DNA from 3 places in the Chryseobacillus diguaensis genome. Region 3 is predicted to be linked to each of the others. Evidence: riboswitches for the same ligand, from Rfam matches in the RefSeq annotation. Region 3 holds a riboswitch; each other region holds the start of a gene.
What was found. Region 3 has a riboswitch for S-adenosylmethionine ahead of ACOT8F_RS04190 (bifunctional homocysteine S-methyltransferase/methylenetetrahydrofolate reductase). Riboswitches for the same ligand answer to the same signal wherever they lie in the genome.

Region 1 (7,728 bases), on a different contig from region 3:
TCCAGGTTGAACTCAGCGCAGCCAACAGCCGGCACGTCATATGAGCTGGATGCGATCGCAGCCGTTGTCCTTGGCGGGACAAGCCTGTCAGGCGGTAAAGGAAGAATTGCCGGCACACTGATCGGTGCCTTAATTATCGGAACGTTAAACAACGGCTTGAACCTGCTTGGCGTCTCCTCCTTCTATCAGATGGTTGTAAAAGGGATTGTCATCATCATTGCCGTATTGCTCGACCGAAATAAATCAGCGTAAGGAGAGGCTACTATGAAAAAAACACTTGTCATACTTGTCGCATTATCTCTCATGCTTTTAAGCGCATGCTCCCTTGATCCACCGGAATGGGCAAAGCCTGGGAAGAAAAAGAATCTAAAGGATATTAAAATCGGATTATCTGTCTCTACCTTAAATAACCCGTTCTTTGTTTCATTAAAGGATGGCGTCGTAAAAGAAGCGAAAGCACTCGGCATGCAGGTAAAGGTCGTGGATGCCCAAAACGACTCAGCGAAGCAAATTAACGATGTCGAAGACTTGATGCAGCAAAACGTAGATGTGCTGCTCATAAATCCAACAGATTCCTCCGCGATCTCATCAGCGGTACAATCAGCAAACAACATCGGGATCCCTGTCATCACGCTTGACCGCTCCGCTGAAAAAGGAGATGTCAAAACTCTCGTAGCCTCTGACAACATCAAAGGCGGCGAAATGGCTGGCGACTACCTAGTGAAAAAGCTCGGGAAAAATGCAGAGGTAGCTGAGCTCCAAGGGGTACCAGGGGCATCAGCCACACGCGAAAGAGGAAAAGGATTCCACAACGTCGCGGACAAACAGCTCAACATCACAGCAAGCCAGGCAGCCGACTTCGACCGCACAAAAGGCTTAAACGTCATGGAAAACATCCTCCAGGCCAAACCAAACATCAAGGCCGTGTTCGCCCACAACGACGAAATGGCATTAGGTGCGATCCAGGCTATTAACAGCTCTGGTAAAGACATTATGGTCATCGGCTTTGATGGAAATGATGATGCACTCAACGCCATTAAAGCAGGAAAGATGGAAGCCACCATTGCGCAGCAGCCTGAATTGATTGGGTCACTGGCTGTGAAAGCAGGAAAAGATGTACTAAGTGGGAAGAAGATAGAGAAAAAGATTCCGGTGCCTTTGAGGTTGGTGGCGAAGGACTAAAAGTAATGATGGATCTGCCAAGGGATTCAATTAATTAAATAAATCCCCTCTGATCGACTGTTAAAAGGGCTAATAATGAGCTCAAGTCTTATAAGAGGGGATATAAATTTTTAATTGCTTTTACTAATTTTAATATGTTGTTTTTGTAATAAAAAAGGTATAGCATTTTCTCCTTAAAACTGCTTTTTGAGACAGCTGCCGCGCAGTTTTTTATCGGTCTTTTGCTCAGCATACCGCTTCATAAGTGGCTGTCGCGGTGATGCTGGCTGCTAAGCCGATTTTACAAACCGCTTGTAAAAGACTTCAAGAGAAGGAATAAGCTCGCCCTTGCCGATCTTAAAAAGCTGCAGAGCCTGTTCATTCTGCTGTCTGCTTTTTGCGAATTCGAGAAATAGAAGCAGCCATTTCCTTCTTTTGAGGATTTCATAAGCTCCTCTGCTGTACAGCCATTCTTCAATAGTATTATAAATCCCTCTGTTGACACCGTATTTTTCTTTGCAATACTGCTGAAATTTCAAATCTGGAAAATGCAGTTCTTCACCCAACCCCCCTTGTCTCCTTTCATAACTTATTGTCTATTCTTAGGCTGCGGATTTTTCTTAATCAATCTCGTTTTCTCATGGATATCCAACTGAGTGATAACCCCTTCATGAATGGTGATAAACAGTGAGCCGTATTCCAGCTTTTCAAGAATGGACAGAAGGTATTCTTTCTTTTCCTGATCAACTTTTCCCATAGCCGCTCCTGCCTTTCATTAAGAATAAGATAAAAAAAGGCACTCTATTTCCAGGTTGGAAAATAAAATGCCTTCGGTTAACCGATCGGCTTATTATATGGATATTCCTATTCTAAATACGATTTAACCGATAAGTCAACTTGGAATTATAAAAAATGACTTTTGGCTTAATTTTTAATTTTTTGAATATTAAGTTGACAGATCGGATTACTGTGTATTAACATGTGTTTCAAGCAAAACAATTAAACTCTTATCAAGAGAGGCGGAGGGATTGGCCCAATGAAGCCTCGGCAACCACTTTTTGAACGGTGCCAATTCCTGCACAGATAAGAGGGAAGGTTGAACAGCCTCCCTTTTGGAGGCTGTTTTGCATTCTAATAAAATTTTATAGTTTTTATGGAGCCTTCTTTTTTTGAAAGAGGACAGAAAAAGGCCAGAACTAATAAAAAAAGGGGGAGAAAGCAGATGGTAGTGAAAAAGCATTCCTACGCATTATTCGCCCTGGCCGCCTTCATGCTGCTGGCCGCATGCCAGGCAAACGATGAAAAGGCAGCAGGTACAGCCGGGGGGAAAGAAATCCGCATTGGTTATCAGAAATTCGGGACACTGAACATCTTAAAGGCACAGGGGAATCTCGATCAGGCATTAAAGAAACAGGGCTATTCCGTGAAGTGGGCTGAGTTTCCGGCAGGTCCGCAGCTTTTGGAGGCTCTCAATGTAGGGAGCATCGATTTTGGGCATACAGGAGAAGCTCCTCCTGTATTTGCACAGGCAGCAAAGGCACCGCTTGTCTATGCAGGGAATGAGCCATCCAATCCTAAAGGGGAAGCCATTGTCGTGCCGAAGGACTCCAAAATTAAAAGCCTGGAGGATCTTAAGGGCAAAAAAATTGCGCTGAATAAAGGATCCAACGTGCATTACCTGCTTGTAAAAGCCTTGGAGAAAGCTCATTTAAAACCGGAGGATGTGAAAACGGTTTATCTTCCGCCTTCTGATGCACTTGGTGCTTTTCAGCGCGGCAGTGTAGACGCTTGGGTCATCTGGGATCCATTTTTGGCAAATGCAGAAGAAAAACTGGGGGTGAAAATAGTGCAGGATGGCGAGGGACTTGTGGCCAATCGCGAATTTTTACTGGCAAACAAAACATTTGCCGCCGAGCATCCTGACATTCAAAAAACCATTTTCGCAGAGCTCCGGAAAACAGATCAATGGGTCCAGGACAATCCTAAAAAAGCTGCGGAATTTTTATCGCCTCAAATCAACATCAGTGTTTCCGCTCTGGAGAAAACAATTAACAGAAGAAAATACGGTCTGGAAGAAATCAAGCCGGAGGTTCTCGCCCAGCAGCAGAAAATTGCTGATTCCTTCTACAATCTTAAGCTGATACCGGTAAAGATTGACGTCAATGAAGCAGCGGAAAGCAAAAAATAGAAAGGGGTATCCAATGAATATTTATTGGTTTTTGCCGACTCATGGTGACAGCAGGTATTTAGGAACGAGTACAGGGGGAAGGGCCATTACTTTTCCATACTTAAGACAAATTGCACAAGCGGTGGATGAACTGGGATATACCGGTGCTTTACTGCCTACAGGGCGGTCCTGTGAAGATTCATGGGTGACAGCATCCTCGCTTATTCCTGTCACCGAAAGAATGAAATTCTTGATCGCCGTCCGTCCGGGGCTGATCTCGCCGTCAGCAGCGGCACGGATGGCAGCTACCTTTGACAGGCTGTCCGGCGGCCGAATACTGATCAATGTGGTGACGGGAGGTGATCCTGTTGAGCTTGCAGGAGACGGGATTCATCTGAATCATGACGAGAGATATGAGGTAACAAATGAGTTTCTGGATATTTGGAGAAGAGTATCTGCCGGCGAGGAGACTGATTACAGCGGCAAGCACCTTAACGTAAAGGGAGCCAAGCTTCTCTACCCGCCTGTTCAAAAGCCATATCCTCCTTTATTTTTCGGAGGCTCCTCCGACCCGGCCATTGAGGCTGCGGCCAATCACATTGATGTATATCTGACATGGGGAGAGCCGCCGGCAGATGTGGCGGAAAAAATCAATAGGGTCAAACTAGCTGCTGAAAAAACTGGAAGGACGGTGCGCTTTGGCATCAGGCTTCATGTCATCGTCCGCGAAACCTCTCAAGAAGCGTGGGAAGCAGCAGACGATCTGATCCGCTATGCAGATGACAATATCATCGAGGCTTCGCAAAAAGTATTTGCCCGTTTTGATTCAGTGGGTCAGAAGCGGATGGCCGCTCTTCATCACAGTAAGAGGGATTCACTTGAAATCAGTCCGAATTTATGGGCCGGTGTCGGACTTGTCAGAGGCGGAGCGGGAACAGCCCTCGTCGGCAGCCCGGATGAAGTGGCAGAACGGATAGAGGAATACAAAGACCTTGGGGTTGAACATTTTATTCTTTCAGGGTATCCCCATCTGGAGGAGGCCTACAGAGTTGCCGAGCTGTTATTTCCAAAGCTTCATCTCGCACAGCCTGAGAAAAACGGCGGCCAATTTTTCAGCCCGTTTGGCGAGATCATAGCGAATTCCCATTATCCGAAGCAAAAAGAGGCGAACCGGTCATGACAGCAAAACGTATGAATTTCAATGAGCTTTTGCCTTGGGCTGTCCCGGCAGCCTTTATCGTTGTCTGGCAGCTCCTGTCACAGTTCGGCTTTCTTTCCTCGAGGATTTTGCCGGCCCCGGGCGATGTCGTAAAAGCGGCTATTAAGCTTGGATCCACCGGCGAACTTCTCCGCTATATCGGCACAAGCACACAAAGGGCTGTGATCGGCTTTATCATTGGCGGGAGTGCGGGCTTTTTGCTGGGACTCCTGAACGGATTATCCGCCGTTTCGGAAAAGCTGTTCGACTCTTCTCTTCAGATGCTGAGAACGATTCCCCACCTGGCGCTGATCCCGCTTGTCATCTTGTGGTTCGGGATCGGCGAGGAAGCCAAGGTGTTCCTGGTGGCCATTGGGGTTCTGTTCCCTATTTATTTGAATACATGCCATGGATTAAAAACGATCGACAAAGGACTTATTGAAGCAGCGAAAATATATGGATTGAGCGGGTTTGCGCTCTTCCGGGAAATTATTCTTCCGGCTGCGCTTCCATCGATACTGGTTGGAATCCGGTTCTCGCTTGGCATCATGTGGGTGACCTTAATCGTAGCGGAAACTATTTCAGCTGACTCGGGGATTGGATACATGGCAGCAAACGCACGGGAATTCCTTCAAATGGATGTCGTGGTGCTTAGCATTCTGTTATACGCTCTGTTAGGCAAGCTGTCTGATTTCATTGCAAAGGTGATCGAAAAAAGATGCCTGAAATGGCATCCATCTTATCAATAAGGAGGGTGACGGATGACAGTCAATGGGAGGCTCCAGCTTCAAAGCATAAAAAAATCGTTTGGAAGCCATGATGTTTTGAAAAATTTCAGCCTGGATCTGGAACCCGGAGAGTTTGCCGCCATAGTTGGAAAGAGCGGCTGCGGAAAAAGCACGCTTCTGAGAATCGCAGCTGGACTGGAAAGGCAGGATGAAGGCGAAATAAGGGTTAATAACACAGTGCTGAAGGGGCTGAACAAAAATTCAAGGATGATGTTTCAGGATGGGCGGCTTTTTCCGTGGAAAACTGTTCTTCAGAATGTCGGCACAGGCTTGAAAGGCGATTGGAAAGAAAAAGCGCTGAGCACGCTTGAAAAAGTAGGCCTCCGCGACCGGGCAAATGACTGGCCAACTGTTTTGTCAGGCGGCCAAAGGCAAAGAGTGGCGCTGGCAAGAGCGCTGATCAATGAGCCTTCTATTCTGCTTTTGGATGAGCCGCTTGGAGCCTTAGATGCCCTGACTAGAATTGAAATGCAGCGTTTAATCGAAAAGATTTGGCAGGAAAATCGTTTTACAGCGCTTTTGGTCACACATGATACTGAGGAAGCGATCGCGCTGGCTGACCGGGTCATTGTGATCGACGAAGGGAAAGCAGCCCTGAACATGCCCGTTTCATTGCCGCGTCCAAGACAAAGGGACAGTGCGGCTTTTGCCCAGGAAGCAGGTAAACTATTGGATCAAATTCTTGGCAAAGAAGAGAGGATTCCGGAAAGAAGGACTGCAAATGCTTAAGCTTAAGGCCGGCTGCATATTTTAAGCTTGCTCTGAAATGGAACAGAAAGCGAACAATAGCGCCGCAGAAAAGTATTGGCTGTGGAAAGGAGAATGAGGAATGGGACAGATGTATGATCTTGTGAACAGAAGAAAGAAGATAATGGCTGAATTCCGGTGCCTTTGAAGTTGGTGCGAAGGAATAATGGAAAATTAGAAAGAGGCCGATTTTGGGCCTCTTTGTATTTTATCCATATTAATTAGCTTGCTCTTCACCATTAACAAGATAATCATAAATCTTATAATCAATCGTCTGCTCCATCACCATATGAACATGAACAACCGGAAGCTCTTTTCCATCAGCGATCATCTTACTTTGCTTGATATTCGTTTTATCAGGATGGGCCTTTCCTAAGTAATAAAAATCGCTACCTTCCCCATCTTCCTTTTTCACAAAGATATGAAGGTTAATGTTGTTCTCATCGGCATGAATGATCTCCTTTACTTCCTTCGAATCCAACTTTCTATTCCTTCTAGTTACCCATTTTAGGAGTTCCTGGCTAAGGAACTCATCTTTATAATTAATACTTTCATCTATATCCGCCTTTTTATGATAGGTAATAAAAATAGGACATGTTTGATGCTTTGTTTTATATCCATTTACAATAGCACTTTCATCGTTCTCCCAATTTAAGAGCTTACAGACGTCCTTACGAGAATACTTCTGGTTAATCGTAAGCGGCTGATCACATCGATAGGCTTTTGTCTTTACCTTAGCACTTTTTATAATATCCTCTACTATTCTTCTAAAATAAGAATTCGTTCGAAGGCTTTCCTTCACTGACTGACCAAAAGTAAAAAATGCCTCTTCCGCAACAACGATAGGTATATCCCCGTATTTTTTACTAATAACTTTCGTAAAGAAGGATAGATCGAATACTCGACGAACAGAAGTAAGCTTCTCAGGACTAATTTGACAATTTAGTTCAAGTAATTTATCCGTATACATTTCGATACTTACTCTTTTATGCTTCATTAAGAGTTCTATCAATACAATCTCATGTAGCCGTTGTCCATTTAGTACTTCTAATGAAAGCATTGTGAGTACCTTACTTTCATACTCTGTGATAACAGGAACCTTTTCTTTCATTTTCATTAGAAATTGATAGTAATTGAAATGCTCCTCTACAATAACGACTGGATCAATCGAGTTATGCTGAATAAAGTCATATAGTTCAGGAATACGTCCAATGCGATTTTTAAGCTCCGTATAGGCTTCCCTTAGTACTTTTAGTGATGTCAATTTACTATTGGTTATTGCCTTGAATATCTGCTTCTTGGCGATTTCTTCAAAATTGATGGTAGAAACGCCTTTAATATAGCTTGTATCCTTAACATGACGGCGAATGTTGTCTTTGTTTTGTGACTTGTCCCCTGATAACGCAACAGGAATCAAATAGTTATTTTTATAGTTTCCGATAAAATCGATTATGGTCACATATTCTTTTGATGCGTGTTTACGAAGACCTCTTCCCAGCTGCTGAATAAAAATAATACTGGATTGTGTTTGTCGCAGCATCACCACTTGGTTAATACAAGGAATATCAATGCCTTCATTAAAAATGTCGACGGTTAAAATATATTCCAAATCCCCATTTTCAAGCTGGTTTATTGCAAGGGACCGCTCTTCCTGCGAGTTTTCACCT
Region 2 (7,728 bases), on a different contig from region 3:
ACCACCTGTATAACGTTTCCGTTAATCCAAGGTCTGTCTGGCCAAAGGTTTTCAGAGCTTCATAATGCTTCATCGTATCTTTGCTTTGTCCCGTTTTATGGCCTTCCCCGCCAATGAGGATCAGTTTTTCACCATTCATTGGCGTATATCGGATCGAACGCTTCGGGCTGTCGGCACTTAAATACATGCCGCCAGGAAATGGTTTAGCTATTTTCGCAGCAACCGTATAAGAGCGTTCCGGGTGCATTCTGGCAAAATAAAAGCCATTGCCCTCGTAGAAAGGAAAATGTGAGCAGGAAACGGCATATTTGCATGTGATTTTATGGCCATCTCCAGTGATCACTTTGGCAGGAGAACCATCCTCAACATCCACTGCTCTTGTATGTTCATAAATTTGGCCGCCCATCGATTGGATCTTTCCAACAAGCGGGATCAGGTATTTAACAGGGTTGAACTGCGCCTGGTTTTTCATCACTATTCCGCTGTGAATCGGAAGGCCGATCGGCAGTTCGCTGACATACCCGCCCGGTATGCCGAGCTTTTCATAGGCGTGAAGTTCTTTTTCAATTTTGCTTGCGTTTTTCTCTTCAGTCGTATAAACAAATGCATCCTCATCCGAAAAATCACATTCAATTGATAACTCTTGTACGAGCTGTCTCATTACCTGCAGCGCTTCATCGTTTGCCTGATAATACGCACGCGCTTTTTCCGTTCCGAAGTGATGAATCAACTCATCATAAATGAGATCATGCTGAGCTGTAATTTTAGCCGTTGTGTGCCCGGTCGTTCCATTTACGACAACATCCGATTCAAGCAGGGCAACTTTCAGCCCTTCTTTTGCTAGAAGGTAAGCTGTTGTAATACCGGTAATTCCTCCGCCGATTACTGCAGCGTCAACTTCAATATCGTCAGACAAAGCAGGGAAGGATGGGGGCTGAACATTCACTCTCCAATAAGGCTCAGGACTATGGGGCAGATTGCTGTTAGCTGTCACGAATTCTCCTCCTAATAAAAATCTCTCCTTGGTAATTTTTCCAAATAAAGAGAATACATGTATGGGAATTTCCCTTTCATAAATGAGCTCAAACAGATTTAAGAACGATGCGGGATAATACAGGAAAACAAAAAAGCATGGAGAACGGCTCCATGCTTTCTGAATAAGCTCTTATTCATTTATTTTTCCCAGTTTTCTTTCAGGAATGCTTCCCGTCCTGATTCAACGCGTTCCGCTTTGTATTTTTCCGGATTCTTTTTATAGAAATCCTGATGATATTCCTCTGCTTCATAAAAAGGCTCTGCTTTTTCGATCGGTGTAACGATCGGTTTTCTAAAGCGGCTGCTTGCAGCTAAGGCTTCCTTTGAAGCTTCAGCTTGAGCCTTTTGCTCCTCTGTATGATAATAGATGACTGTTCGGTAAGAATCGCCTCTATCTATAAACTGGCCGCCAGCATCTGTCGGATCAATCTGCTGCCAGTATAACTCCAATAATTTTTCGTAGGGGAAAACTTTCGGATTGTAGCGGATCTGAACAGCTTCTGCGTGTCCTGTGCCGCCTTCCTTTACTTCTTCATAAGTTGGATTATCTTTATGGCCGCCGGTATATCCTGATACAATGCCCAGGATTCCGGGAAGTTCATCAAAGGGTTTTACCATGCACCAGAAGCAGCCTCCAGCAAAGGTTGCTAGTGCTTCATTCTTGTTGTTCATTTCTATTCCTCCAAGCTTTCATTGTGAAAAAGTCTTTTATTATGGCTCTTTTCTTAAACTTTGTGCTTTCTCATCTATATTAGATGATTGCGGGCCAATATACCGTTGTGAATTTTAAGAAAAGATGCCATGAAGTTAGTCTTAATACGTTTTCTATAAGATATTACGAATAGCAACAATCTCTGCAGAAACAGCCATTATTATTGCCTATGCTCATTAAACGGCAAGTGAAAGTGCCTAAACTGAAAAACCCTCTCTTCTTAAATAAGAAGAGAGGGTTTTTAATTCGTCCATAGGGCGGCTCTCCTCTTATCTCTCAAGCATTTAATTGCTTGCAGGAATTGGCACGGTGTCACAAAGATCCGCTGCCGAGGTTTCGCAGGGCCATGTCCCTCCACCTCTCACGATAAGAGCTATATATTTATTTCCTTAAAAACTTTAGTTAAGCAAATGGTAAAAGGTTTTTGATTTTTTGTCAACGATTTGTCCTTGCTCGGCTTATGCCAGTTTCTCTGACAAAAACTCCTGAACCTGCTCAGGTGATTTGGCGTTTGCACTGTGAAGATGGCCGAGCTTTTCGCCGTTTTTGAAGATTAAAATGCTCGGAATACCCATTACCTGATAGTTCTCAGCGATTTCAGGGAACTCATCCTTATTAATTTCATACCATTTATATTGATTGTATTCTTCAAGAATATCACCTATGAAGAGATTCATTCTTGTGCAATCAGGGCACCAGTCAGCGAAAAATTTGATCATAACCTCTATGTCCTGGCTGATGATGCTCCCAAATTGTTCTGCAGATGTAATTTTTTCCATTAAATGACCCTCCTTGATTCTCGGTTTCTCTATTTTAATATAAATATGGCTAATTATCCGCTTTTTCGTCTTTCTGTCCAAAAAAGATCTTCTAAAACGAATGTTATAAAGATTTGCTTGGTTATCTATAACAAGAGACTTGAAAGTGATAAAATAGGTAAGATGAATTTTTCTTAGGAGGAAATCGAATGAAAACCAAACTTGGGCTAGTATACGGCGGCAAATCTGCAGAACACAATGTTTCCATGCAAACTGCACTGGCCGTTATCAATGCACTGGATACCAATAAATTTGATATACATCCAATATATATTACGGAAAAAGGCGAATGGATCCGTGCCAAGCAGCTGGAAGGACCTGTTTCCAATGTCTCCGCGCTAAAGCTTGAAAGAGAAGGAACCGCTGTTTCCCCAATGGAGTTAAACGGTGAGCTTTTCCCTGCGGGAAACGAAAACAGCAGTGAAGCCATTGATGTTGTATTCCCGCTTCTTCACGGACCGAACGGAGAAGATGGAACCATTCAAGGAATGCTGGAGCTTTTGAATATACCTTATGTCGGCAATGGAGTTTTGGCGTCTGCCGGAGGTATGGATAAAGTTGTCATGAAGCAGCTATTTGCCCAGGCAGAGCTTGCGCAGGCAAACTATGTTTGGTTTATCAGAAATGACTGGAGAAAAGATCCGGAAGCAGCCTACAGCATGGTGGAAAAAACGCTTGGATATCCTTGCTTTGTCAAACCGGCAAACCTTGGTTCAAGCGTAGGGATAAGCAAATGCAAAGACCGCGAAGAGCTGGCTGCAGCATTTGCAGAAGCATTTGATTATGACCGGAAAATTATTATAGAGGAAGCTGTTATCGGCCGAGAGATCGAAATAGGCGTTATCGGCAATGATGAGCCTGAATGCTCGGTTACAGGCGAAATTGCTCCTAAAAAAGAATTTTATGACTATAAAGCTAAGTATGAAGATGCTGATACAGATTTGATCATTCCAGCTGAAATTTCTGAAGAAGAATATCAGCAAATTAAGGAAATGGCAATCAAAGCATTTAAAGCCATTGACGGTTCCGGGCTTGTAAGGGCTGATTTCTTTTTAACAAAAGAAGGCAATGCCCTTATCAATGAAGTCAATACGATGCCTGGCTTTACCCCATTCAGCATGTTCCCGCTTCTATGGAATGAAAGCGGACTTGAATACCCGCAGCTGATTGAAAAGCTTGTTAATCTGGCTCTTGAACGTCATGAAGAAAAGCAGCAGATTAAACATACCTTTTAAGCTGGATAAAAAATAGGCGCGTGAAAATCAGAGAACACTATTCAGCAGTGAATAGTGTTTCTTCTATAGGTCTTACATGAGCTTAAGAAGCTTTTAATAAGAAAGGAGCGACCTGAAATGATCCAAAACACATTAGGCGAAATTCAGGAAATGGCATTTGGCAGGGGGCTTGACAAAAAGTTTTCTGATATGGCCATTAATGGCGTAACAACAGACTCCAGAAATGTTGAGGGAGATGCATTATTCATTCCTATTAAGGGTGATAAGTTTAATGGCCACCATTTTGCAGAAAAGGCCATATCACTTGGGGCTGCTGCAGTATTATGGGAGGAAAGCGAACCCAATCCGCCCCAAAACATTCCTGTCATCTATGTGGATGATACGCTTATAGCTTTACAGCAGCTTGCAAAAAGCTACAAGGAAAAAATCGGGGTAAAAGTAATAGGAATAACCGGCAGCAATGGGAAAACAACAACGAAAGATCTTGTAGCTTCCGTCTTATCAGAAGCTTATTCTGTACATAAAACTAAAGGGAATTTTAATAATCATATCGGTCTTCCTCTAACTCTCCTCAGCATGCCGCAAACGACAGATGTTGCTGTTCTTGAAATGGGAATGAGTGCGAGGGGAGAAATTGAACTGCTTTCAGAAATCGCAAATCCTGACGCGGCCATTATCACAAATATCGGTGAATCCCATATGGCTGAGCTCGGTTCACGGGAAGGAATTGCCGATGCAAAGATGGAGATCATTAAAGGACTCTCACCAAACGGCCAATTCATCTATTTTGGTGATGAACTTTTATTAAAAGAACGGGTGAATCAAAATAGCTTTTCAAGAAAACCGGTAACCTTTGGCAAAAGCCAAAATAATGATTACTACCCAACTGAAGTAGAGCAGAATGACAAGGGAGTCACTTTTAAAGCACACCCTTTTGAAGATAGCTTTTTTATCCCTGTACTCGGGGAGCATAATGTTTGGAATGCACTCGCTGCGGCGGCTGCAGGCAAATATTTCGGCTTGACAGAGGAGCAAATAAAAAAGGGCCTTGCAAGTCTTGAAATGACAGCAATGCGGCTAGAGCTTTCAAAAAGCGAAAACGGCTGGTCCATAATTAATGATGCGTATAACGCAAGCCCAACATCTATGCATGCTGCAGTTAAGCTTGTCGAGGATCTGGAAGGATACAGGCGTAAGTTTGTCGTTCTTGGGGATATGCTGGAGCTTGGAAGCATGGAGAAGCAGTTTCACCAAGAGGTCGGCGAAAAAATAAACCCGGATAAAGTTGGCTTTGTTTATACCTACGGGGCGCTAGGAGAAGAAATAGCAAAAGGCGCTAAAACGGCTTTTCCTTCAGACAGAATTAAAAGCTTTACGGATAAAGAAGCGATGATTCAGGATCTGAAAAACCATTTGGAGAAGAATGACCTGATTCTTGTTAAAGCCTCCAGGGGAATGAAACTAGAAGAAGTTGTTACTGCCCTGATTTAAGGAGAGATTGTTCAATATGGAAGACATCCTCAAAAAAATACGGGTTCCAAAAGGTGAACGTGTGCTTGTGATGAATGCTCCTGAAGAATGAAGCATTTTGCTGATATTCATGGAAAACATCTGGTTGATACCATCCCACATGGTTCGTATTCTTTCGTGCAGCATTTTGTTGAGAGTGCGGCGGCATGAGTGAGTGGATTGTGAGTGCTAAACGACAGGAAACGAAAGAAAAAAGATTGGAAAAAATGCTTCGAAAGCTTAATGAAAAGCAGAAGGGGCCATACTAAAAGCCAGGGACTAAAGTGACTGGAAAGGTGCTTTGTGATTTCTGGCGAATGGGTATAGGTTAACAGCAAGCAATGAAGGATGGTGAGATCCATGACTGGCTGTTTATGTATTCATGGGTTTACAGGAGGGCCATATGAGGTGGAGCCGCTAGCCAAGCATTTGCAGCAAACATTCGGCTGGGAAATTCAGGTGCCGGCTTTGCCTGGACATGGTGAGACTCCTGAGCTGAAGGGAATTAAATTTAAGGCTTGGATACAGCATGCTGAGAATGAATTGAAGAAGCTGCTAAATGAGCATTCAGAGGTATACGTCATCGGCTTTTCAATGGGAGGAATGATCGCTTCCTACCTGGCTGTGAATTATCCTGTTAACAAACTGGTTCTTCTGAGTGCAGCGGCTTATTACATTAACCCGAAACAGGTTCTTCAGGATGCACGAGTGATGGCTGTTGATCTGTATCATAGAAGGCTTGCGGAAAATGAGCTTTATACAAGATATAAAAAGAAATTTTTAGGCACACCGCTGAGCGCAGCTTATGAGTTTCGGAAACTTGTACGATATGTAAGGCCCCATCTGCAGAATATTCAGATTCCTGTTCTAATCGTCCAGGGAGAGTCCGATGGGATCGTACCAGTCAAAAGCGCCCATTATTTGTACAACCATATCGGCTCAGAAGAAAAAAAACTCTGCTTTCTTCCGTTATCCAAACATCTAATTTGCCATGATTGTGAATTTAATACGCTGACAGAAGAAGTCACTTCTTTCCTGGTAAAGGATTCTCTCTAAGGTTGGTGAGTTTCCATTAATTGAGCAAAAGGCATGAAAGAAGCCTTATTGTGTAATTCTAAAGTTAGTGCTATGATTAAATGTAAAGTGTTTACGGGCTTGTTTATGAAAATTTCCCTGAAAAGGTTTATTATTTATTGCATATGAGTCTGTGAAGACTAGCAGATAATATAAAGGAGTATGATACATTGACTACTATGTTTCAAGAATTAGGTATTAGCGAAAGCCTGATGAAGGCAATTAAAAAAATGGGTTTTGAGGAAGCAACACCGATTCAGGCGCAAACCATTCCTCTAGGATTAGCAGGCAAGGACATTATTGGTCAAGCCCAGACTGGAACAGGAAAAACTGCTGCTTTTGGTGTTCCTTTAACAGAAAAAATTGATCCGGAAAGCCAATCTATTCAGGGAATTATTATTGCACCAACAAGGGAATTAGCAATTCAAGTTTCGGAAGAGCTTTATAAAATTGCTTACTACAAGCGTGCACGTGTACTTCCGATTTACGGCGGACAAGACATTAACCGCCAAATTCGCGCCTTGAAGAAAAATCCGCACATCATTGTCGGAACTCCTGGCCGTCTTCTTGATCACATTAACCGCAGAACGCTTAAACTTCAAAATGTACACACAGTTGTACTTGATGAAGCAGATGAAATGCTGAACATGGGATTCATCGAAGATATCGAATCCATCCTTTCCAATGTTCCTGAAAGCCATCAGACTCTTCTATTCTCAGCAACGATGCCAGACCCGATCCGCCGAATTGCAGAACGATTCATGTCTAATCCTGAACTTGTCAAAGTAAAGTCAAAAGAAGTGACTGTTCCAAACATTCAGCAATTCTACATCGACATCCAGGAGAAAAAGAAATTTGACGTGCTGACTCGTTTGCTTGACAGCCAGTCTCCTGAACTTGCGATCGTATTCGGCCGTACAAAGCGCCGTGTTGATGAGCTTTCTGAAGCATTGACACTACGAGGCTATGCAGCTGAAGGAATTCATGGAGATTTGAGCCAGGCACGAAGAATGTCAGCTCTTCGTAAATTCAAAGATGGAAGCATTGAAGTGCTTGTAGCAACTGACGTAGCTGCCCGCGGACTTGATATTTCAGGTGTTACGCATGTTTACAACTTTGATGTGCCGCAAGATCCGGAAAGCTATGTTCACCGTATTGGCCGTACTGGCCGTGCCGGTAAAACAGGTATGGCAATGACATTTGTTACACCAAGAGAAATGGAAATTCTGAAAAACATTGAGCGTACAACAAAACGCAAAATGGATCGCATGAAGCCGCCAACTCTTGATGAAGCACTTGAAAGCCAGCAATCCGTTACTCTTGAGAAACTTCGCAGCGCGATTGA
Region 3 (7,728 bases):
TTGTATCCAAAATTGAACTTCCTGAAGTAACAAATGCGATTACAACGGCAATGAAAGAAATTAAAACCCGCTATGATTTTAAGGGCAGCAAAAGTGACATCAAGCTTGAAAATGAAGAGCTGGTACTTATTTCGGATGATGACTATAAAATGGAGCAGCTGAAGGATGTATTAGTCAGCAAGCTGATTAAGCGAAACGTCCCTACAAAAAATATTCAATATGGAAAAAGCGAAAATGCTTCTGGAGGAACGGTTCGCCAGCGCGGTAAGCTTGTTCAGGGAATTGATAAAGAAAATGCCAAAAAAGTAAACACGATTATTAAAAATACCGGACTAAAAGTGAAAACACAAGTTCAGGATGATCAAGTCCGCGTAACCGGCAAAAGCAAAGATGAATTGCAGCAAATCATTGCGGCAATCCGTCAGGCCGATCTATCCATTGATGTGCAGTTTATTAATTTCAGATAGTAAAGAAAAGCGGAAGCACCCGTTCAGCCCCGACAAGCGCTGGAGGAAAATACTGCAAAGTTGTTCTTTAACTTTGAAGTATTTTCTGAAGCGACCTAGAGGGGCTGGGTGCTGGAGCTGGACAATAAGAAAAGCGGAAGCACCCGTTCAGCCCCGACAAGCGCTGGAGGAAATACTGCAAAGCCGGTCTTTGGCTTTGAAGTATTTTCTGAAGCGACCTAGAGGGGCTGGGTGCTGGAGCTGGACAATAGAAAGGCGGAACATCAGAAATCTGATCGTTCCGCTTTTTTATGGCTGTTACAGGTCACCATTTCTGCGTAAATCCAAATACAATTGATAATCAGCTTTTACCTGATTAGCATAATTTTCACCCAATGTTAAAATGGTGGTTTTCAGCTTTGGCAATGCTGCTAGTGCATCAAGAAATCCCTGCTCATAATTATATGAAACATAGGCCGAATTAAAATCTTTGTCAGATCTTGCATGAGCTAAAGCAAGAGCTGTCGCAGAGTAATTGACAAAATCCTGCATATCAGAAAGGCTGCTGAAATCAGATGAACTGATTCCTTCCTTGTAAGGTGAAATCCGTTCAACCCGGAATGATTTTCCATTGAATGCGATTGTTCCAAGGTGATTATCTGTCTCGATGCCAAGCCCCTTTGCAGCCGTTGCAGAACGTTCAGCATGAGACGGGAACCACCCTTGATACTGGGAAGTGGACAAGCTTCCCTCGTTGAACATCGACGGAAGTCGCTGTTCCTTCATTTGCAGAATCACGTCATCGTCAGGGGAAGCTGTCTTCCCTTCAATCAGAATATAATATTTGTCTGTCCCAAGACTGCCAAGACCTGAGTGAAGTCTTTGAGCAACATCTTTCATTTGAAAGTAGCCAGCAGGCATTGATTGAGCCCAGCTGCCAAGACTTTGAACGTATGAGGACCAATTATTCATGATTTCGCTTTTCACTGCAGCAGCTGAGGCCAGATCAGAATTGGACAAATCAAAGATTCTCTTTCCGTTCGATAAAATGGTCCATTTGTCCAAAAGCTTGGCAAGACTGTCAGAAGACTTGGCGTGCCTTAATTCATCCTGGACGAACCCGCTCTTTAAATAACCTTCGTCCAGCTGAGTTGAATTTTCACCGTTGTTTCCGTTAACGCTTTCAATCGTTGCTTGGTATGTACTTAAAAAAGATGATACAAGGTCCTCTTTCTCCTGAGCCGACAAGCTGAGATTTTTTGCTTCATCATCCCATTAAAAAAATACTGGGTGAAAACCGGATTAAATCCCAATAAAATGGTCCTTTATAAGATTCATCATAATCATTCAGGTCAAAAATGACGTCTCCTTTATCATTATCAAAAAAGCCGATGTTTTCTGCGTGTGCATCTCCCTGAATGAATGTTTGGATGTTCGGAGCTGTTTTCCATGAGCTGGGAACCGGTATAACGCCGCTCGCTAAATCATGATAATAAAGTGGATTGGTTGCTCTATAAAAGGCAAAGGGCGACTCTTCCATAGCTGAATATTTCTCTTCTCGAAGCGATGGAACTGCAATATACGAATTATCATTTGAGATCTCAGTCTTCAAGTAGGATTCACGGGAGGAAGACTTATCAGCTGCTGAGGCAAAAGAAAAAGGAACAATGGCAAAGGTGAGCGCTAATAAAGATGTTTTCAATTTCAAGATGTTTCCTCCTCTATTCAATTGGTCAACCCTAACTATACCGTTCGTTTTTTTCCAAAACATGAACCTTATGTAAAGATTGAAATAAATATCGAGAAAAAGGCTTTTGGTGAAATAAAAAAGCCTGGAGAGAATGGTTCTCTTCAGGCGGCCAGCCGCTCTATTTATGATTCGTCTGCTCTTTCATAAACTGATAAATTTGATCATAGGGAAGTTTTCCTTTTACATCATATTCGGTCCCGTCAATGTCGATTTTCCGATCTGCAAAAGCCATGCTTGTCTTCCCATATTTGGCTGAAAAAGACCAGCCTCCAGAGTAATTTTCCCTTTGGTTAAAAGCCTTTTTTACTTGTACATTCTCGATATGATCTAAGAATTGCTGTATTTGTTTTGAATCTGTTATTTTAGTATCCCTGCCATTCCTTAAATCACGTAGGATCAGGCTGTCTGCGTGCTTCAGTTTTTCTTTCAGCGGAAATTCACCATAGCTTTGAGAATAAAAAAGAAAAAAACCAGCGGCTATAACCAGAATGGCAGCAATTATCTTTTTTATGATCACCAGCCCCTTTTAACCCAATATATTCCATTTAATATCATAGAATCCTTCTGATTCCAAAAAATTCAGTTTTTACCCCCTTGAATGTTTTCGAAATTTTAGGTAAATTAGAAACAATACGAAAAAAGCACTGTCTTTAAAGCAAGGTGGATAAATTGAATACTTTCTTATCAAGAGAAGCTGAGGGACTGGCCCTATGAAGCTTCAGCAACCGGTTTTTACGTTTGGAAAACGAGTTTATAAACCGGGCAAGAGACGGCAAAAAAAGCATTCTGCTTGTTTTTCGGTCTTTTTGTCCGGTTTCTGCATTCATTGCAGGTCTTTAGAATCCAGCGTGCCAAGGTGCTAATTCCAGCAGGCATTATTGCTTGATAGATAAGAAGAAGCGCGCACATCCAAGTCTTCTTCTTAATAAGAAGGCTTTTTTGTTTAGAAACCATTTTACGAGACTTGTAATTCAAAGACTTGACCTAAACCACTCTTTTGCAGGCGAAATCAGGAAGTTTACTTTTGAAATGGGGGATAAAGCAGCATGGGATTTCTTTCAGATCTCAATAAACAAATTTTAATAGGTGATGGTGCTATGGGAACCTTGTTGTATTCTTATGGCGTTGACCGATGTTTTGAGGAATTAAATCTTTCTAAACCTGAACAGATTACAGGCATACATCAGGCTTATATTGAAGCCGGTGCAAATGTTATTCAAACGAACACATATGGAGCAAACTATATTAAACTCTCACACTATGGACTAGAGGATGATATCCGCCAAATTAATAGTAAAGCAGTCCAGCATGCTAAAAAAGCGGCTGGAGAAAGTGTATATGTAATGGGCACGATTGGCGGAGTCCGTACCTTTAAAAAAAGCTCTCATTCTCTTGAAGAGCTTAAACGAAATTTCCGCGAGCAGCTTTACATTCTTCTAAACGAAGGAATTGACGGTCTATTATTAGAAACCTACTATGATTTTGAAGAATTAAAGGCCGTTACAGAAATTGCCCGAAAAGAAACGGCTCTTCCAATTATTACAAACGTTTCACTACATGAAACAGGAGTGCTGCAGGACGGTACACCGCTTGGAGAAGGACTTGAAATACTCGAAGAAATCGGGGCAGATGTTGTGGGGCTGAATTGCCGCCTCGGTCCTCATCATATGATCCGTTCGCTCGAAGAGGTTCCTCTTCCGAAAAAGGCCTTCCTTTCTGTTTATCCAAACGGAAGTCTTCCCGGTTTAGTCGACGGAAGACTGGTCTATGAATCTGATGAAAGCTACTTTGCAGAAAGTGCCATCAAGCTGAGAGACCAGGGTGCGCGTTTAATAGGAGGGTGCTGCGGAACAACACCAAGACACATAGCAGCAATGGCAAGAGCTGTATCAAACCTCTCACCTGTTTTGAAAAAAAAGATCCGCTACCGGACAGAAACAGTAAATGTTCAGGGCAGCGAAACAAGAATGGCTCCGCCGCTTGAAGAACTGGTGAAAACCCGGCGCTCTGTCATTGTAGAGCTTGATCCGCCTAAAACACTTGGTCTTTCCAAATTTCTTGAAGGGGCCAAAGCTCTGCAAAGTACAGGAATCGATGCCATCACCCTTGCTGACAACTCCCTCGCTTCGCCAAGGATCAGCAATGCGGCAGCAGGTTCCATTATTAAAGAAAAGCTTGGAGCACGTTCTCTTGTTCATATCACCTGCAGGGACAGAAACCTGATTGGATTGCAATCCCATTTAATGGGACTCCATACACTTGGCCTAACAGATGTTCTTGCCGTAACAGGCGATCCTTCTAAAATCGGTGATTTTCCAGGTGCAACTTCCGTATATGACTTGTCTGCTTTTGATCTGATCAGCCTGATTAAACAATTTAATAAAGGCGTTTCCTATTCAGGAAAGCCTCTTGGAGAAAAAACAAATTTTTCAGTCGGGGCTGCTTTTAACCCGAATGTCCGCCATTTGGATAAGGCTGTTGAAAGACTTGATAAGAAAATTTCTTGCGGAGCCGATTACTTTATTTCGCAGCCTCTCTTTTCTATTGAACAGATTCAGGAGGTATACGAAGCGACAAGAAATCTTAATGCTCCGATTTATATAGGCATCATGCCATTAACAAGCAGCCGGAATGCCGAATTTATTCATCATGAAATTCCAGGTATGAAGCTTTCTGATTCCATCAGGGAAAAAATGCGGCTTGCGGGAAATGACAAAATCCAGGCAAACCAGGAAGGTCTGGCTATAGCCCGTTCTCTGATTGATGCTGCATTCGAGTTATTTAACGGCATTTATTTAATCACACCATTTTTGCAATACAATCTGACAGTTGAACTTAGCAACTACATTGCCGAAAAGGAAAGGCTTCGTTCGGAAAGGAAGTTTTTGAATGTCTAACATCCATGAGCAGTTAAAAAAGAAAATACTCGTTCTTGACGGAGCGATGGGCACGATGATCCAAAATGCAAACCTTACAGCAGTAGATTTTGGCGGAGAAGAATATGAGGGATGCAACGAGTACCTGAATATCACTTCTCCTGACACAATTTTGCGTATCCATGAAACCTATTTGCAGGCGAAAGCGGATATTATAGAAACCAATACCTTCGGTGCCACGAGTATTGTGCTTGATGAATATGATCTTGGTCATTTAGCTTATGAACTGAATGTAAAAGCTGCGGAACTTGCAAGAAAAGCAGCTGATGCCATTTCAACACCTGAATGGCCGCGGTTTGTTGCAGGTTCAATGGGACCGACGACTAAGACGCTTTCTGTTACAGGGGGAGCTACTTTTGATCAGCTAATTGAGTGCTATGAAGAACAAGCAAGAGGCCTCATTGACGGCGGTGCCGATCTTCTCCTTCTAGAAACGAGCCAGGACATGCTGAATGTGAAGGCCGGTTATATCGGAATCAAACAGGCTTTTGAAAATACAAGCAAAGAGCTGCCGCTAATGATTTCAGGAACGATTGAGCCAATGGGAACGACACTTGCCGGACAATCTATCGAGTCATTCTATATTTCACTAGAGCACATGAAGCCTATCTGTGTCGGACTAAACTGTGCGACAGGCCCTGAATTTATGACAGACCATATCCGTTCCTTATCCGATCTTTCCAGTACTGCTGTCAGCTGTTACCCTAACGCTGGCCTGCCCGACGAAGAAGGCAATTACCATGAATCAGCACAGTCACTTGCTTTAAAAATGAGAGGCTTTGCAGAAAAGGGATGGCTCAATGTTGTTGGCGGCTGCTGCGGTACCACACCAGCTCATATAAAGGCGCTCGCTGATGCTGTAGATGGCCTGCCTCCAAGAAAACCTGCTTCTGAACACAAGAATCACACTGTTTCCGGGATCGAACCGCTCTTATACGATGACACGATGAGACCGCTATTTGTCGGGGAAAGAACAAACGTAATCGGTTCAAGAAAGTTCAAGCGCCTGATCGCCGAGAGTAAATTTGAAGAAGCTGCCGAAATCGCCCGTCTTCAAGTAAAAAACGGAGCCCATGTCATTGATATTTGTCTTGCTGATCCCGACAGTGACGAACAGGCTAATATGGAAGCTTTTATCGTTGAAGTGGCGAAAAAGATTAAAGCACCGCTTGTTATTGATTCAACAGATGAAAAAGTAATAGAGAAAGCCTTGAAGCATTCGCAAGGAAAAGCCATTATCAATTCCATTAATCTTGAAGATGGAGAAGAACGATTTGAAGCTGTTGTGCCACTTGCTAAAAAGTACGGAGCTGCGCTTGTCGTAGGTACAATCGATGAAACCGGGATGGCTTTAACAGCGGAAAAAAAGCTCGAAATAGCGATACGTTCACACGATCTGCTTGTAAATAAACACGGCTTCGATCCCTCTGATATCATTTTTGACCCGCTTGTCTTCCCTGTGGGAACAGGCGATCAGCAATATATTGGTTCTGCAAATGAAACAATTAAAGGGATCAAACTGATTAAAAAGCGCCTTCCCCGCTGTTTAACAATTTTAGGCGTCAGCAATGTTTCATTTGGGCTCCCGCCTGTCGGAAGGGAAATTTTAAATGCTGTCTATTTGTATCACTGTACAAAAGCTGGCCTCGATTACGCCATTGTAAATACAGAAAAGCTTGAGCGCTATGCAAGTATTCCTGAGGACGAAATTACCATGGCCGACGATTTGCTTTTTAAAACGGACGATCAAACACTTGCCGATTTTACAAACTTTTACCGGGAAAAGAAAAAAGAAAATAAAATTCCAGTTCAAAATCTGACTCTTGAAGAGAGGCTTGCTCTTTATGTCGTAGAAGGAACAAAGCAAGGGCTGATCGAGGATCTTGATATTGCTTTATCCATCTATTCCGATCCCCTTGAGATAATAAACGGGCCATTAATGGAAGGCATGGCCGAGGTTGGGACCCTTTTTAATGCCAATCAGCTGATTGTGGCAGAGGTGCTTCAAAGTGCAGAAGTGATGAAAACAGCTGTATCCCATCTTGAGCCGCATATGGAAAAGAAGGATGACAGGGGCAAAGGCAAAATTCTGCTCGCTACTGTTAAGGGTGATGTCCATGACATCGGCAAGAATCTGGTCGAAATCATTCTGAGCAATAATGGCTACAATGTTGTGGACCTTGGCATCAAGGTTACACCGCAGGTGATCATCGAAGCTGTCAGACGGGAAAAACCGGATGTTATCGGATTATCTGGCCTGCTTGTCAAATCAGCACAGCAAATGGTGCTGACTGCACAGGATTTAACACAATCTGAAATATCCGTTCCGATCATGGTAGGCGGCGCTGCCCTTTCAAGGAAATTTACGGATAATAAAATTGCTCCTGAGTACAAAGGGTCTGTCCTTTATGCGAAGGATGCAATGGATGGCTTGTCACTGGCCAACCGGCTTCGCCAGGATCCTTCCCAGTTTGTCCGAAAACCTGTCAGGACAGATGAACGAATCATCACCAGCGGATCAGCTGCTGTAGCAGAACTGCTGGAAAGGCGTTCAATAATAAAAGAAGCTCCAGTTTATATACCAGAGGATTGCGAT

Region 1: another riboswitch for S-adenosylmethionine. It lies ahead of ACOT8F_RS12065 (sulfonate ABC transporter substrate-binding protein); the one in region 3 lies ahead of ACOT8F_RS04190 (bifunctional homocysteine S-methyltransferase/methylenetetrahydrofolate reductase).
Region 2: another riboswitch for S-adenosylmethionine. It lies ahead of msrA (peptide-methionine (S)-S-oxide reductase MsrA); the one in region 3 lies ahead of ACOT8F_RS04190 (bifunctional homocysteine S-methyltransferase/methylenetetrahydrofolate reductase).

Annotation. Positions count from the first base shown of each region.
Region 1 is NZ_JBMKNV010000006.1:181,233-188,960, forward strand. It holds gene rbsC (ribose ABC transporter permease RbsC) at 1-252, shown strand, start outside; gene rbsB (ribose ABC transporter substrate-binding protein RbsB) at 265-1,182, shown strand; gene ACOT8F_RS12055 (hypothetical protein) at 1,452-1,727, opposite strand; gene ACOT8F_RS12060 (DUF2292 domain-containing protein) at 1,751-1,918, opposite strand; SAM riboswitch class I at 2,166-2,251, shown strand; gene ACOT8F_RS12065 (sulfonate ABC transporter substrate-binding protein) at 2,384-3,349, shown strand; gene ssuD (FMNH2-dependent alkanesulfonate monooxygenase) at 3,363-4,508, shown strand; gene ssuC (aliphatic sulfonate ABC transporter permease SsuC) at 4,505-5,275, shown strand; gene ACOT8F_RS12080 (ATP-binding cassette domain-containing protein) at 5,288-6,043, shown strand; gene ACOT8F_RS12085 (DEAD/DEAH box helicase) at 6,279-7,728, opposite strand, start outside.
Region 2 is NZ_JBMKNV010000012.1:91,226-98,953, forward strand. It holds gene ACOT8F_RS16765 (FAD-dependent oxidoreductase) at 1-994, opposite strand, end outside; gene msrA (peptide-methionine (S)-S-oxide reductase MsrA) at 1,174-1,707, opposite strand; SAM riboswitch class I at 2,014-2,120, opposite strand; gene ACOT8F_RS16775 (thioredoxin family protein) at 2,206-2,526, opposite strand; gene ACOT8F_RS16780 (D-alanine--D-alanine ligase) at 2,715-3,800, shown strand; gene ACOT8F_RS16785 (UDP-N-acetylmuramoyl-tripeptide--D-alanyl-D-alanine ligase) at 3,918-5,291, shown strand; gene ACOT8F_RS16790 (YdeI/OmpD-associated family protein) at 5,477-5,578, shown strand; gene ACOT8F_RS16795 (alpha/beta hydrolase) at 5,670-6,365, shown strand; gene cshA (degradosome RNA helicase CshA) at 6,554-7,728, shown strand, end outside.
Region 3 is NZ_JBMKNV010000002.1:284,034-291,761, reverse strand. It holds gene ACOT8F_RS04210 (YajQ family cyclic di-GMP-binding protein) at 1-467, shown strand, start outside; partial or broken gene ACOT8F_RS04205 (DUF2252 family protein) at 765-1,697, opposite strand; gene ACOT8F_RS04200 (DUF2252 family protein) at 1,714-2,154, opposite strand; gene ACOT8F_RS04195 (hypothetical protein) at 2,315-2,713, opposite strand; SAM riboswitch class I at 2,875-3,092, shown strand; gene ACOT8F_RS04190 (bifunctional homocysteine S-methyltransferase/methylenetetrahydrofolate reductase) at 3,243-5,093, shown strand; gene metH (methionine synthase) at 5,086-7,728, shown strand, end outside.